One region of the Pseudoalteromonas sp. AWM4_233 genome, then DNA from elsewhere that is predicted to be linked to it. Evidence: predicted binding sites of a transcription regulator. Region 1 holds the regulator's gene; the other holds the start of a gene.
The links. The regulator MetJ, encoded in region 1, represses methionine synthesis genes. The targets are predictions, from matches to a motif close to TAGACGTCTAGACGTCTA.
Positions count from the first base shown of each region.

Region 2: metE (5-methyltetrahydropteroyltriglutamate--homocysteine S-methyltransferase) is a predicted target of MetJ. The motif match lies at 4,394-4,411, and genes of this name have one in related genera.

Region 1 covers NZ_JBSWSZ010000001.1:3,368,711-3,376,821, forward strand. The annotation lists gene ACXAC4_RS15335 (penicillin-binding protein 1A) at 1-1,127, shown strand, start outside; gene metL (bifunctional aspartate kinase/homoserine dehydrogenase II) at 1,209-3,557, opposite strand; gene metB (cystathionine gamma-synthase) at 3,564-4,787, opposite strand; gene metJ (met regulon transcriptional regulator MetJ) at 5,087-5,410, shown strand; gene ACXAC4_RS15355 (malic enzyme-like NAD(P)-binding protein) at 5,485-6,738, opposite strand; gene rpmE (50S ribosomal protein L31) at 7,337-7,552, opposite strand; gene priA (primosomal protein N') at 7,807-8,111, shown strand, end outside.
Region 2 covers NZ_JBSWSZ010000001.1:1,137,439-1,145,549, reverse strand. The annotation lists gene ACXAC4_RS05000 (bifunctional diguanylate cyclase/phosphodiesterase) at 1-2,032, shown strand, start outside; gene metE (5-methyltetrahydropteroyltriglutamate--homocysteine S-methyltransferase) at 2,100-4,373, opposite strand; gene ACXAC4_RS04990 (LysR substrate-binding domain-containing protein) at 4,669-5,556, shown strand; gene ACXAC4_RS04985 (YdcF family protein) at 5,626-6,390, shown strand; gene ACXAC4_RS04980 (hypothetical protein) at 6,561-6,923, shown strand; gene ACXAC4_RS04975 (amidohydrolase family protein) at 7,047-8,111, opposite strand, start outside.

The DNA.
Region 1 (8,111 bases):
CCTTAGTCGGTGGTTATAGTTTCGCACAAAGCCAATATAACCGTGCAGTGCAAGCGAAACGTCAGGTTGGTTCAAACATTAAACCTTTTATCTATTCAGCGGCATTAGAAGACGGTTACACGCTTGCTTCAATTATTAATGACGCACCTATCAATCACTGGGATAAAAGCTTAGGGGTTGCATGGCGACCTAAAAATAGTCCTGAAGTTTATAGTGGCCCGATTCGAATTCGTCGCGCATTAGCGCAATCAAAAAACGTCGTCTCAGTTAGATTACTAAGAGGCGTTGGTTTACAGCGCTCTGCCAATCATTTACTTAAATTTGGCTTTGCTGATGAAGACATTAACCGCAGTGAATCTTTAGCATTAGGTAGTGCGGCCATTACACCACTAGAAATGGCTCGTGGCATGAGTACCTTTGCCAATGGCGGTCACCTAATTGAACCTTATTTTATCAGTGAGATAACAGATGCCTATGGTAATTCACTGGGTAAAGCTCAGCCATTAATCGCATGTGATGAAGAGCTGCGCCTCGAAAATGCCATGCAATGTGCACCACAAATTATCAGTGAACAAAATGCTTTTCTTGTCTCAAGTGCATTACATAGCGCGATTTGGGGTGGCGGTAGCTGGAAACACAAAACAGGATGGGTTGGTACAGGTTGGCGAGCGCAAACTTTAAAACGCAGAGACTTATCAGGTAAGACTGGTACCACCAATAACTCAGTGGATACTTGGTTCACGGGCTACAATCGAAATGTATTAACCACAGTGTGGGTGGGCTTTGACGATGCAAGCAAATCTCTTGGTCGCGCAGCCTACAACAATAATCTAGGTAAAGGCCAAGCAGTTGGTGCTGAAGCAGGCGCAATTACCGCACAGCCAGCTTGGGTGCGCTTTATGAAAACAACACTACAAAATGAACCGCTTGCACCGATTGACCCGGCACCTGGCTTAACTTCTGTTAGAGTTGATTTAAAAACTGGCTTATTAAGTTCAAAAAACGATCACACTAGCCGTTTCGAATACTTTGAGTCTGACACTGTACCGACTAAATATGTGCAGCAAGATAAGTCAAAAACCCCATTCTCTTCTGACTCTTTGCCTGAACAAGATGAGCTATTTTAATTAATATGAAGAATAGCCTTAACAAAAAAGCGAAGTGCTAAAAACACTTCGCTTTTTCAGTTCTAAATTATCAGCTATTCACTACTTAAGATTCTGACATAACCAGAATAAGTCTGAGTGAATACCTGCTGCAGTCACTTCTTTACCAGCGCCAGGGCCCTGGATAACCAGTGGGTTTGCATCATACCATAGGGTTTTCACTACAAAGATATTATCGCCTGGTGTTAAGTTGGCAATCGCAGAACCTTGCTCAGCAAACGCAATACCCACTTTTGCGTCAACCTTGCCATCTTCAGCGATACTTAATAAACCGGTATAACGCAGCTCGCAATCATTGTCTTTCGCCTGTGCAAACTTAGTCTCATAAAACGCGTCTAGCTCGTTTTTCTTGGCAAGAAAGTCTTGCCAGCTACCAGTTGCTAAATGCTCTGGCATTAAAGGCTCCAGACCAATATCATCCACATCGAGAGAAAGACCAAGCTCTCGAGCGAGAATTAACAACTTACGCTGCATGTCTCGTCCCGATAAGTCTTCGCGAGGATCTGGCTCTGTATAGCCCATAGCCTGTGCTTCTAGTACTAAATCTGAGAAAGCTTTGCTGCCATCATACTCACTGCACAACCAAGACAAAGTACCCGAAAACACACCTTCAACTTGGGTGATTTTATCACCGCTATTTTGCAGGTCGGCTAATGCAAAGTTAACCGGTAAGCCCGCGCCAACACTGGTGTTATAACGCCATAGTAAATTGCGTTCTTCAAGTTGCTGACGCAAAGATAAATACCAGTCTTGTTTCGCTGTACCAGCATATTTATTGGCACTGATAAGGTGACAATCACGCTTCACGAATTCTGGGTATAACAAGCTAAAAGACTCACTCGCAGTGATATCAATCACCACTTTATGTTCATAATCTAGCTCTTCAATACGCTCTAGCACTTCACTTTGCTCGTATACTTGCGCTTCATTTTGCCACTGAGTTTGCCAGTTATCTAAATTCAAACCACTGGCTGCAAATAGCATTTGCTGCGAACGTAATAAACCAACGACTTTTAAATCAAATTGCGATTGTAAACGAGCAACCTGAGTTTGACACTGCTCAAGGAAAACCTCACCGACATTACCTAGACCCGCTATGATAACCGCCAGCTCTCGACCTTTGTTCACTAGTTTGTCATGTAATATCGCCAAAACATCGCTGTCAATCGCTTGGTCAGTCAAGAACAGTGCATAATCTTCATCACTATGTGCAAATCTGAGTACCACGTCTTGCTCTGCCAACACTGATTTAGCCTGCAGTTCTAATGCTGAGATATCGGATTTTGGTGCAACCAGTGCAAAGCCTTGTAAGTGGCTTTCAACCAAGGTGAGACGGCCAGCAAAATATTGGCTTACTTGATGTGTGAAAGCACCTGGTAGTAATAAAAACTCTTCGCCATTTTGTACAAAGTGATGAATGCTATGCTGGATAAGCTGACTCACTTCACGCACTTCATTAACACCTAAACGGTCAACACGCACAAGCTCTAAATTATCAAATGACGTAATAAAACGTTTCGCCTTACTGTAACCCGCTTTAACGATTTCAGTACCTGGTGCTTCAGGGTCAAAACTGCTACGAACCTGTAACTTGATGCTGGTATTTTTCAAAGGAGATAAAGTTTTAGCATGCAATACAGGATTACCTAAACGCGCTAGTAAATTTGCTTGTTCACGACACACTTTAGGGTATTTAATTGCATTGCTGACTTTACGCGGGTCGGTGCTGAATACACCTTGCGTATCTGTCCAGATAGAGACTGCTTCTGCATCGCTATAATTTGCTAACAATGTTGCGCTGTAGTCGCTGCCATTGCGTCCCAACGTCACAGTATTGCCTTGGTCGTCAGCGGCAATAAAACCTGTGACCACAAAGATGTGATCGTTATCTAAGGTCGCTAAGCACGCTTGCTTATTTTGTTGATGCACTAACTGACCGTTATGCACAGTAAATAACGTTCTGGCATCAATCGCTTGGGCTTGTAAACCGGACTCTGATAAATAGTTTGCTAGAATGCGCGCAGACCATAATTCACCGTGTGCTAATAGCTCAGCTTCATTTAGAGTTTTACTGTTCGCAGCTTGGGTGATCACTTGTAATTCAGTTAACAGTGTATCGGCCAATTCACGCTGCTTTACCCCCTGGAATAGTGCGTTAATCAGTTCGACTTGATGGTTCTCAACCTGTAATAGAATATCGTTAAAACTTTGATGCTCTTGTTGCTGATAACTCTGCCATAGTTTAACTAGGGTATTGGTTGTTTTACCTGCTGCAGAAACCACAACACAATCGCCCAACTGACACTGGCCAACCACGATCTGTGCGACAGCCTGATAACGCGAGGCCGAGCTTAAGCTCGACCCACCAAATTTATGTACTACTCTTGTCATTTTCTTTTACCAAAGTGCTGGATGGGCAGGTGTTAATTTACAGGCTTTGTTATCAGCAGGCGCAGGCGCTTTACCTGGCTGTGTTTTAGCAAAAGCCGCTTCGAGGTCTGCAAGTAGATCTACTACTTCCTCAATACCGACAGAAATACGAATCAAAGTATCGCCTACACCCGCTTCTAAACGTGCTTTAGGTTCCATGCCTGCATGTGTCATGGTTGCAGGGTGACAAATTAAACTCTCAACACCACCTAAAGACTCAGCCAACGAGAACTCTTTCACTGTTGTTAAGAATGCCGCAGCATCTTCAAGACCACCTGCGATATCAAAACTCACCATACCACCAAACCCTAACTGCTGTTTTTTCGCCAGTTCGTGTTGTGGATGTGATTCAAGACCTGGGTAATACACTTTGCGAACGTACTCAGACTGTTCTAAGTACTTGGCGATAGCTAAGGCATTTTCTTCGTGCTGCTTAAGACGCACTTTAAGAGTTCTTAAACCACGTAATGTCAGATAGCTATCGAATGGTGCACCAGTAATACCAATATTATTTGCCCACCAAGCCAGCTCTTCGCCTAACGCTTGGGTTTTCGCAATCACGGCCCCGCCAACAACATCAGAATGGCCGTTAATGTATTTCGTGGTCGAATGCACCACAATATCAACACCAAACGAAATTGGGTTTTGTAGCGCAGGAGATAAAAACGTATTGTCAGCCCCAACTAATGCGCCCACTGCATGGGCTGCATTCACAACCGCCTCTATGTCTGTAAGACGAAGAATTGGGTTACTCGGTGTTTCAATCCAAACCAGTTTAGGTTTGATCTCTGCAATTTGTGCAAGGCTGTCAGCGCGAGTTAAATCTAAAACTTTTAGTTTTAACAAGCCACGCTTTTCAAGTGATGTGAATAAACGATAACTACCACCATAACAATCATGTGGAATAACTAAGGTATCGTCGTGATTTAAAAGTTGTGTTACTAGGTGGACAGCTGCCATACCGGTCGCTGTGATGATGCCTTTTTCTCCACCCTCAAGCTGCGCTAATGCTTCAGCTAGAATATCGCGATTTGGGTTACCGCTACGGCCGTAATCGTAATCACGCTTAGTATCGAAGTCAGCGAACGAATACGTTGTTGAAAGGTAAAGAGGAGGCACAACCGCACCATGATGTTTATCGGCTTCGATACCATGTCTGACTGCGACTGTTGATTTATTGCGTTGGCTCATATCACCACCTAGTATATGGATGTTTAGACGTCTAAAAGGTTAGATGATCAAATTAGAGAAGTCAAAACATTTATACTGCTAAATGGCTATTTAACTAGAATTTGACTATCTTTTTTAAACCGATAAAATTTCGCCACCTCGTTAACTAATATTGTTAATAAGACTGGGTTTTTGACCATAAATCGGTACATTAACCTTAGTTTGAGTTGGGCGTTAGTCAAACTAGGTCAATTAAAGCCGTCGCAAACGAGCGTAGTCTTATTGGCAGTAATTACTCTAAAGGCATCAGAAAAAATATTATGGCTAAATGGAATGGTGAATATATTCACCCTTATGCAGAGCATGGCAAAAAATCAGAGCAAGTGAAGAAGATCACCGTATCTATTCCTTTAAATGTGTTAAAAGTACTGACTGATGAGCGTACCCGCCGTCAAGTGAACAACTTGCGCCATGCAACAAACAGCGAGTTACTGTGTGAAGCATTTCTGCATGCCTTTACGGGCCAACCGTTGCCGAGCGACGAGGACTTACGTAAAGACAATCCGGAGAAGATCCCTGTTGAAGTGCGTAACATTATGAAAGAGATGGGCTTAGAGATCCCTGAGATTAACGAAGAAGGTTAATCAGCTTTTTTGTTATTACAAAGAAAACATAAAAAAACCTCGCCATTGCGAGGTTTTTTTTAATTTAATCTTGCCTAAGATTCAAATTGTGCCATGTAGTTTTCTGGTAAATCGATTTGTGCAACGCCAGAATCAATCGCAGCTTGTGCTACAGCTTTAGCAATGCGAGGCAATAAACGCGGATCCATTGGCTTAGGAATAATATACTCAGCGCCAAATTCTAACGACTCAACATCGGCCGCTTTAAGCACTTGCTCAGGCACTGGCTCTTTCGCAATACCACGAATGGCTTCTACCGCTGCGATCTTCATTTCATCGTTAATCGCTGTTGCACGCACATCAAGTGCACCACGGAAGATAAACGGGAAACATAAAACATTGTTCACTTGGTTAGGATAATCTGAACGACCTGTCGCCATAATTAAATCGTTACGTGCACCATGTGCAACTTCTGGATTAATTTCAGGGTCAGGATTTGAGCAGGCGAATACTACTGGCTTGTCTGCCATAAGCTTTAGGTCTTCTGGAGAAAGTAAGTCAGGGCCAGATACACCCACAAACACATCTGCTTCTGCAATAACGTCTTGAAGCGTACGCTTATCAGTGTTGTTAGCAAAAAGCTTTTTATATTCGTTTAAGTCATCACGACGCGTATGGATAACGCCTTTACGGTCTAGCATGTAAATGTGCTCACGCTGTGCACCACATTTAATCAGCAGTTCCATACATGCGATTGCTGCAGCACCTGCACCTAAACATACAATGATAGCGTCATGAATGTCTTTGCCTTGTACTTCCAATGCATTCAACATACCCGCAGCAGTTACAATCGCTGTACCATGCTGGTCGTCGTGGAATACAGGAATATCACAACGTTCTATGAGCGCTTTTTCAATCTCAAAACACTCTGGTGCTTTAATATCTTCAAGGTTGATACCACCAAAAGTGTCTGCAATATTCGCAACCGTGTTAATAAAGTCTTCTGTAGTGCGGTGCTTTACTTCAATGTCGATTGAATCTAAGCCTGCAAAACGTTTGAATAGTAGCGCTTTACCTTCCATAACTGGTTTAGAAGCAAGTGGGCCTAAGTTACCTAAACCTAAAATTGCAGTGCCATTACTGATCACCGCAACCATATTGCCTTTACCTGTATATCGGTAAGCATTAGCAGGATCTGCAGCAATTTCTCGAACCGGCTCAGCCACACCTGGGCTGTAGGCCAACGCAAGATCTTTAACTGTTTCGGCTGGTTTAGTTAATTCAACACTGATTTTACCTGGAACGGGATGAGCGTGGTAATGTAAAGCTTGTTCACGAAAGTCTGACATGACGCGATTTTTTCCTGCAAAGAAGTTAAAAGTGAGAGTGAAATAATTCGCAATAACTAAAAGATACTCGCTTTCTAGATATATTCAAGCAATTTCAGGTCTATCCACTTTTTAGCGAAATTTATCTGCAAGATGCCGTAATTTTGCAGATTTTATGAAACATTCTTTTAGCTTTTTTGACATTTTACTGACCTAAAAAAGGGTCAATACGTTTAATAAACCAGCAATTTATACGACTAAAAATGTCACCATACCAAACATAGAAAGAAAACCCAACTTAGCTACATTTACTGCATTTTAGACTCTTTTAAACACATTTAGACAACTTTAAATCTCAATCAAAACCAATTTAAGCAGCCGTACCTTTGAGAAAGCTAAAGTCAATCTCAATAAAAAGTGCAAAGTTATGCATTTAGTTTTTACGCCATTTTCTACGGCTGTGCTATGAAAAGGGTTTGATGTATCAGAAATAATTTTGCAGAAGAACGATCAGATAAGCAATGCTAAGCCAGCTGGAAATAATGAATATTCAGAGGATTAATGAGGTTCAGGCATAAAAAAAGCACCCAAAAGGGTGCCTTTCTCAAACAAGCGATGCTTATTTCTTGCTGCTAAGAGCACCGAAACGCTTGTTGAAGCGATCAACACGACCACCTGTATCAAGGATCTTCTGCTTACCAGTGTAGAACGGGTGACATGCAGAACATACGTCTAGGTGAATGTCTTTACATAGTGTTGAACGAGTTTCGAATTTGTTACCACATGAACAAGTTGCTGTGATTGACTCGTACTTAGGGTGGATACCTTCTTTCATAGTAAACCTCTAGGTTAGGCCGTATCGCTCTCCAAACCCGAAGTTTGGCACCATACGTAGTTATATTCAAATTAGTGGACGCGTATTTTATTGAAGTAGCCAAAGATCTACAAGCAAAAATTGCACAAAAAGTAAATAAATCCCGCGTTCATTACACCTAATCCAATGAACAGCAATTTACCGAGCGTTTTTCACTGGGATTTCAAGGTCTGCTTTAGTACATTATAACCATCTACTGTCATGTTCGAACATTCATGCTATTTGTTGAAGTTGCCCTAAAAGTCCCACTACATAAAACCTTTGATTATAAAATCGCCCCGAATATTACAGTTCAAAAAGGCTGTCGTGTATGGGTGACTTTTGCCAATAGAAAATTGGTCGCCATGGTCGTTGACATCAAGACTCAGTCAGATGTGCCCGAAAATAAAATCAAAGCCATTACCTCTGTCATTGATGAGCTCCCGATTATCAATAATGCTTATCTGACCTTTTTGAAATTTACAGCACGTTATTATTGCCACTCGCTAGGCGAAACAATTTTTACTGCGCTACCAGCATC
Region 2 (8,111 bases), 2.2 Mb from region 1:
TTCTCGCCCTGCCCTTTCAGAAATTTGTGTGCCTTTAGTTTATGAAAATACCCTACTCGGGGTAATTGATTGTGAACACCCTGAATTAAATTATTTTACCGATGCACATCTACAAATACTGTCTACCGTTGCTCATTTATTAAGCGCAAAAATATATCAGGTTCGTACACTTGATAATTTAACAACGACAGTAAGACAATTAAACCAAGCGCAACAACTTGAACAATGTTTATTAAAAATTGCCAACATCGCATATAAGTCAGCCGATCTAAATGCATTTTATGATGATTTATATCAAATCATTAATACTCAGTTACCCGCGGAAAATTTTTTTATTGCACTTTATAACCGCAAGTCAGATGTCTTAGAAATTAAATACCTTATTGAAAGTGAATTAAAGTGTTTAGCAACGCCAAAAATTTCAAAAGATCAATTAAAAGATTCCGCGTCGTATTATTTGCTGAAAAGTAATAAAGCGCTGCTGTGTGATCAAGCTCAATTTAAACAGCATATTGAAGACGGACACTTTAAAATGCTCGGTCGTTCGCCACTTTCTTGGTTGGGTGTGCCTTTTACCGTTAATGAACAGTATCAAGGTGTTATTGTGTTACAAAGCTACCAAAAACATAAAAGCTTTGAAGAACACGACTTAGAGATTCTGACCTATATAAGCCGCCAAGTAAGTATGGCCATTGATCGTCAAATTTCTCGCCAAGCTCTTGAACATAGAGCATTACACGATGAGCTAACTGGTTTGGCAAATCGTTATTTATTATTTGAACGTGTCAAACATGCCATATTGGCTTTAGGCCGCGCCAAACAAAAAAACCTTCATTGCTTGCTTTACTTAGATCTTGACCGATTTAAAAGTATTAATGATTCTCTCGGTCACGATGTCGGCGACCATTTTCTTATTGCCATTGTGGAAATGATCAAAAGCTGTATTCGAAAAACAGATACCTTTGCGCGATTGGGCGGTGATGAATTTGCGATTTTCATGGAAAATGTTCAGGACAAACACCAAGTAGAATTGGCACTTGAGCGCATCACCAATGCAATTGCAAAACCTTTGCATATTGATGGTCATGTTTTGCAAGCATCTAGTAGCATTGGGGTGGCATTTACAGAAAGTGCCCAAGATAATGCGATTTCATTACTACAACAGGCCGATGCTGCCATGTATGAAGCCAAGTCTCGTGGTCGAGGCCAAGTCTGTTATTTCAATAACGCCATGCGCCGTAAGCTAAAGCGTCAAGCCGATATTGAAAATGACTTACAACATGGCATCAAAAACAATGAGTTCGAGCTGTTCTTTCAGCCTATTTTTGCTTTGCAAGACCCCCATATTGTCAGCTTTGAAGCGTTGGTAAGATGGCATCACCCAAAAACTGGCTTTGTACCACCTAATGATTTTATTCCTATTGCAGAGCAAACAGGTCAGATCATTGACCTAGACTTGCACCTATTGGAACTTGCAGGCGCACAGTTACAAAAATGGCGTCGCGCGGGTATGCCGACAATTCGAGTAACCGTCAATGTCTCTTCTCGTCACTTTGCCAGTCTTGAGTTTGTAGAATTTATGAAAGAGATCTACACCAAATACCAGTTACCCAATGGGACATTGTGTTTAGAAATAACAGAATCTGGTTTAATTGAAAACCTCAGCCTAGCAACGCGAATTATTGAAGGATTAGAACCACTCGGTGTAAAACTTTATCTAGATGATTTTGGTACGGGCTATTCGGCGCTAGGTTATCTTCATCAGTTACCGATCCATGTACTGAAAATAGATAAGAGCTTTGTGGATCAATTAACACAAAAAGAGAACCCCTTGGTAGATGCTATTTTATCTCTAGCCCACTCTTTAAGGTTAACTGTGGTTGCTGAAGGTATTGAGAACCCAAAACAATGGGCGCTACTAAAACGTAAAGGTTGCCAATTTGGTCAAGGCTATATTGTGTCAAAGCCACTGCCAGCAGATAAAGCCATGGAATTGTTACTCAAACATACAGAGATGGTGCTACCGATTTAAAAGTGATCTTCCACTAAAATCAATAAAAAAACCTGCATTAAGCAGGTTTTTTATCTTCTAGCTAATTTTATCCTAGTTCCTTTCTTAGCTCTTTGGTCGCTTTCACCATATTATCAAGTGCAGTTCTGGTTTCTTCCCACCCACGAGTTTTTAGACCGCAATCAGGATTCACCCACAAACGTTCAACTGGGATCTTCTTGGCGGCTTTATGGATCAAGGATTTGATCCAAGCAATGTCTGGCACGTTTGGGCTATGAATATCATACACTCCGGGACCAATCTCATTTGGGTAAGCAAAATCTTCAAAAGCATTAAGTAGTTCCATGTTCGACCGAGATGTTTCTATGGTGATCACATCAGCATCCATATCGGCGATTGCACCAATAATGTCGTTGAACTCTGCATAACACATGTGCGTATGAATTTGCGTTTCATCTTTAACCCCCGATGCCGACACTCTAAATGCATATGCAGCCCAATCAAGGTAACTTTGCCATTCACTTGCCTTTAATGGCATGCCTTCTCGAAATGCTGGTTCGTCAATTTGTATGATATCAATTCCCGCGTTTTGTAAATCGACGACTTCATCTCGAAGTGCTAATGCGATTTGATTTGCAATGCTTGGCTTGTCGAGATCATCTCTAACAAATGACCAAAATAAAATGGTGACAGGCCCTGTAAGCATACCTTTCATTTTCTTAGTGGTTTGCGCTTGCGCATATTGCGTCCAGTTCACAGTCATTGGCTTTTCTCGAGATACATCGCCCCAGATAATAGGCGGTTTAACACAGCGAGAACCATAGCTTTGCACCCAACCAAATTGCGTCAATGCAAATCCTTCGAGCTGCTCACCAAAATACTCAACCATATCATTACGCTCAGCCTCACCATGCACTAGCACATCGATATCAAGCGCTTCTTGCTCTTCAACCGCATAACGGATCTCCGCTTGCATTTGGTTTTCGTACTCTGCGGCTGAAATAACACCGGCTTTACACTCTTTTCGTGCTTGGCGAATGGCTTGCGTCTGTGGAAAAGAGCCTATGGTTGTAGTTGGTAATAAAGGCAGTCCTAATACGGCTTGTTGCTTTTTAACACGTTTGGCAAATTCACTTTGTCGCTTTGCGTGCTCGGCAGTAAGTGATGCCACTTTTTCTTGAACCACAATGTTATTTACGCGCTTAGAACTCGCTCTGGCTTTTACGGACGCAGAATATAAATCTAAAGTTGTTAGTGCTTTATTCCCAATGGTCGTCTTAAGTAGCTTAAGTTCTTGTGCCTTTTGTTTTGCGAACGCCAACCAAGAACGTAATTCAACATCAAGCTTTTCTTCTTGATCTAAATCTACTGGGCTATGGAGTAATGAACATGACGGTGCTAACCATAAATTATCACCACGACTTTGTGCTATGGGCTCGATTTGATCATAAATAGAAGACAGGTCTGCTCGCCAAATATTACGGCCATTGATAACCCCCAAAGATAAAACTTGGTCGTCATTTAAAAGCTGGTTTAACTTTGCAAGATCTTGCTCACCTGCCACACAATCAAAATGCACGCCTGCAACAGGATATTGCTGAATATCTTCATAGTAATCTTTTACTGAATCAAAATAACTGGCGAGTAAGATCTTTACACCTTGTTTGTTAAGTGCTGCTAAGGAAGTATCTAATGCACTGCGATACTCATCTGACAGCTCAAGGGCAAGTATTGGCTCATCAATCTGTACCCATTCAACGCCAAGTTCAGACAGCTTTTGTAATACTTGCTGATAAACCGGTAGTAACCTCTCCAGAAGCAAAAGCTTATTAAACGGCTCATCTGCACATTTGGCTAAATACAAATAAGTTATAGGTCCTACCAAAACAGGTTTAACTTTATAACCAAGACTGTGTGCTTCAACGACTTCTTCAAACAATGCTTGCCAGCTAAGTTCAAAAGTTTGCTCTTCAGAAAGCTCGGGTACTATATAGTGGTAGTTGGTATTAAACCACTTAGTCATTTCACTCGCAGCACAAGCACAACCACTTGGCGCTTTACCTCGACCTACTCTGAATAATGTATCTAGGTCAACACTACCATCAGTATTTAAATGACGCTTTGGTGTAGCCCCTACTAATAAACTGGTATTGAGTACATGGTCATACCATGCAAAATCGCCAACCGGGAGTAATTCAATGCCCGCTTCAGCCTGTATCGCCCAATTCTCGGCTCTGATAACTTTGCCTTTCTCTAGTAACTCGGCCTGAGTGAGCTCGCCTCGCCAATACGCTTCGACTGCAAATTTGAGTTCACGTTTTTTGCCAACTCTAGGAAAACCTAAATTATGAATATGCGCCATGCTCTTTCCTTAAAATTATACGGATGTTTAGATGGCTAAAAGTATTAACATGAGATAGGATGAAGACAATTGATGGTTTTTCAGTTTTAACATGAACAAAATTAATCAAATAAAATTGTAAAAAATATGATCAAAACATGACAACGCTGTCAAAAATAGTGTTATAGTGATTTTGCTAATTAAACACAGTTTTATGCTGTTTTTATAAACTAGCAAACACGGAAATTAAAGTTATGCAGTTCAGGAATAGGTGAACTCTGAATTTTGCTCACTCTAAGAATGAGATTTATTGAAGATGATAGATATTAAACATTTAAAAACCATTTCAACGCTTAAAGAAACCGGCTCGCTCGTTAATACAGCCCGTGAACTGTTTTTAACTCAATCAGCTTTATCTCATCAAATTAAAGACTTAGAGAATAAATTGGACTGTCAGCTGTTCGAAAGAAAAACACAACCGGTGCGTTTTACCCCACAAGGTATGCTACTACTAGAATTGGCCAACGAAGTGTTACCAAGAGTAGAAGCAACCAAGTGTCGATTAAAAGAAAGCCTCAATCAGCCAATTTCTCAACTGCGCTTAAGTGTTGAATGTCACGCATGTTTCCATTGGTTACTGCCGACAATCAAAGAATTTAACAATTTCTGGCCTGACATCCATGTAGATTATGAGCGCGGGTTTAGCTACGACGCTATTCCTGAGCTACTCAACGATGATTTAGACCTAGTGTTAACTTCTGACATTCGTGAAGCCGATAAGCTGGAATACGCACATCTTTTTGATTTTAAGTTGAAGCTGATTGTATCGCCTGATCATGAACTGGCTAAAAAAGCCTACGTCACAGCGCTAGACTTAAAAGACGAAACCATTATTTCGTACCCTATTCCAAAAGAGCGCCAAGATATTTTTAAGCATTTTATTCAAAATGCACGCTTTGACGGTACATTAAAAACGGTGGATCAAGGATTACTTATTTTCCAGTTAGTCAGTGCCGGTATGGGTGTTGCCGCTCTTCCTGATTGGTTAGTAACACCTTATGAAAGCCAAGGGTTAATTAAGTCTATTCCGCTGGGCGCACTGGGTTTAAATCGTCCGATGTATTTAGCAATGAAGAAAAATATGAAAGACAACCCTGTCTATCGTCACTTCTTAAATACGTGTAAGCAAAGTAACGGACGATAACCACAGAAATCATCTGGTTGTCTTACTGATTCTATTTTAAACTAGCCCAAACTCTCTTTGGGCTTTTTTATGTTTGAAATCAAAAAGATCATCGGCGGCCTCTTGATGCCCTTGCCACTCACCTTAATTATCTTGTCACTGTGTTTATTATTTATCGCAAAGCAGAATAAAAAGTCATACTTAATTGCTTGGCTTTGTGTTTTTGCTACTTGGTTTATAAGTACACCTTACGGCGCAAATCTGTTGATTGAACCTGTTGAAAAGACACAAGCGCCTTTTGATATTAAAAAACACAAAAAGCTCGACTATATTGTTGTACTTGGCTGTGATGTCTATGCCAACAGCCGTCTGCCAGCAAATGGCCAACTTGGTGGCTGCGCGTTATCACGTTTAGTTGAAGGGCTTCGTCTGGCAAATGCATACCCACAAGCCAAACTGATTGTCTCAGGGTATGGCTTTGGTAAAACCACAGGCGCTGATTTAATGGCAGAGACTGCTACAAGTTTAGGTATTGCCAAGCACCGAGTGTCGACCAACCCAACAGCTAAAGACACAGCCGATGAAGCAAAACTACTTGCACCAAAATTAGTCGATAGAAAAGTTGCACTCGTCACCTCAGCAAGTCACATGGCCAGAGCCAGTGATTTATTTTATGTGCAAGGGGTGGATGTGTTTAAAGCTCCAGTGCAATTTTATACTTATACAAATACCTCTACTTATAAGCTTTTTATTCCAAATTCAGGGGTATTAAAAGCGGTTACCAGCCACTGGCATGAAGTCATAGGTAAATCATGGATTGCGTTAAGACGATTCATTAACCCTGAAGCTTTATGAATCAGTGCTTAAAAATACGTTAAAATGCTTACTTTTACAGCGCTTTATCGCAATTTAGATGGCTAAAAGTAGAGAAATGGCGCAAAAAATTGAAAATTAGCCCAATTTTCGGTATAAATGCGCCTTTAAATTAAACCCGCGTATCCGCGTATTAACGACTAGGATCTACGATGAGTAAACTTGATAAAACTGAAGTATTAAGCGCTTTTGAAGCTGCATATGAAGCTGCCCATGGTAAAAAGCCAGAAATCACAACTAAACCTGGCTGGTACAGCATTGATGGTGGCAAAAACATGCGCCTTGCAGATGTTGCAGCACTAACAGAAGAGCTTACTTCTGGTTCTGCGGCTCCTAGCCAAGAAGCGGCTCCTGCTAAAAAAGAAGCAAAAAAACCAGCAGCGCCTGCGAAAACTAAAAAAGCAGCATTTACTGTTGTTAAAGCTAACGAAGAAGGCTACACACCAGAAGAGTTCTGGATTATCCGTCTTGCTGAAAAAGAGCATGACTGTCGCCTTCCACGTGGTGTGGTTTAATCCCCACTCACAGTTAGACATAAAAAAACCGCTTTACCGCGGTTTTTTTATGTCTGGATTTTAATATTGTCAGATTAAAATCAAGCAGGAGTGAGACCTAAACCTCACTCACCAGTCAAAAAATTACTCTTCGAAGAATAACTTCTCGCGTTTTTTAGCACCGACTTCTTGCATTGTAGACGCATCAAATAAACGACCATTGATCATGGTATGACTGATCTTGTCCGTATCTCTGATGTTATCTAGTGGGTTTTTATCTAGTACGATTAAGTCAGCTAATTTGCCCGCCTCAATTGAACCAATGTGTTCATCAAGACCAATATGCTTAGCCGGATCAATCGTAGCTGCACGCAATGCTTCATGTGGCGTCATGCCACCTTGTGCAAACATCCAGATTTCCCAGTGTGCCGCTAGGCCTTCACGCTGACCATGTGCTCCTAGATTCACAAGTGCACCTAAATCTTGTAATTCAGCAGACACACGCGCGTTGTTGAAGTGATTATAGTGGTGATCTGGTGACTTAATACGACGCATTGAACGTGGTAGTAATTGGTTCTTAGGCACAAACTTACTTAATCTTGGGTGAGCCCACACATCGGTTTTATCGTACCAGTAGTTTTCACCCCAAATACCGCCATAAGCCACACCTAACGTTGGTGTATAACCTACATCAGTCTGCGACCATAACTGCTTAATGTCATCATAGATATGCGAGACAGGTAACGAGTGCTCAATACCAGTATGACCATCAACGACCATAGTGAGGTTGTGTTGTAACAATGAACCACCCTCAGGCACAACCATCATGCCTAACTGACGACCCGCTTCAACTACTTGCTGACGCTGTTCACGACGCGGTTGGTTATAAGACTTCACACTAAAGGCACCGACTTTTTGTAAACGCTCTAAGTGGAACTTAGCATCGTCTAATGAATCTACGTGAGATGTATAACCCGGCATATTCGCACCGTACAAAATTGTGCCGGTTGAGAAAATACGTGGTCCAACAATTTTACCTGCTTTTTGCATTTCGCTGGCTGCAAAGATCTCTGTGGTATCGTTAGATGGATCGTGAATGGTTGTTACACCTAAAGATAAGCCCGCAAAGTTCTTCCAGTTTTGCTCTGGAATGATCTCGTTACTGCCTTGCGCACCGTGCGCGTGTACATCCACCAGCCCAGGTAAAAT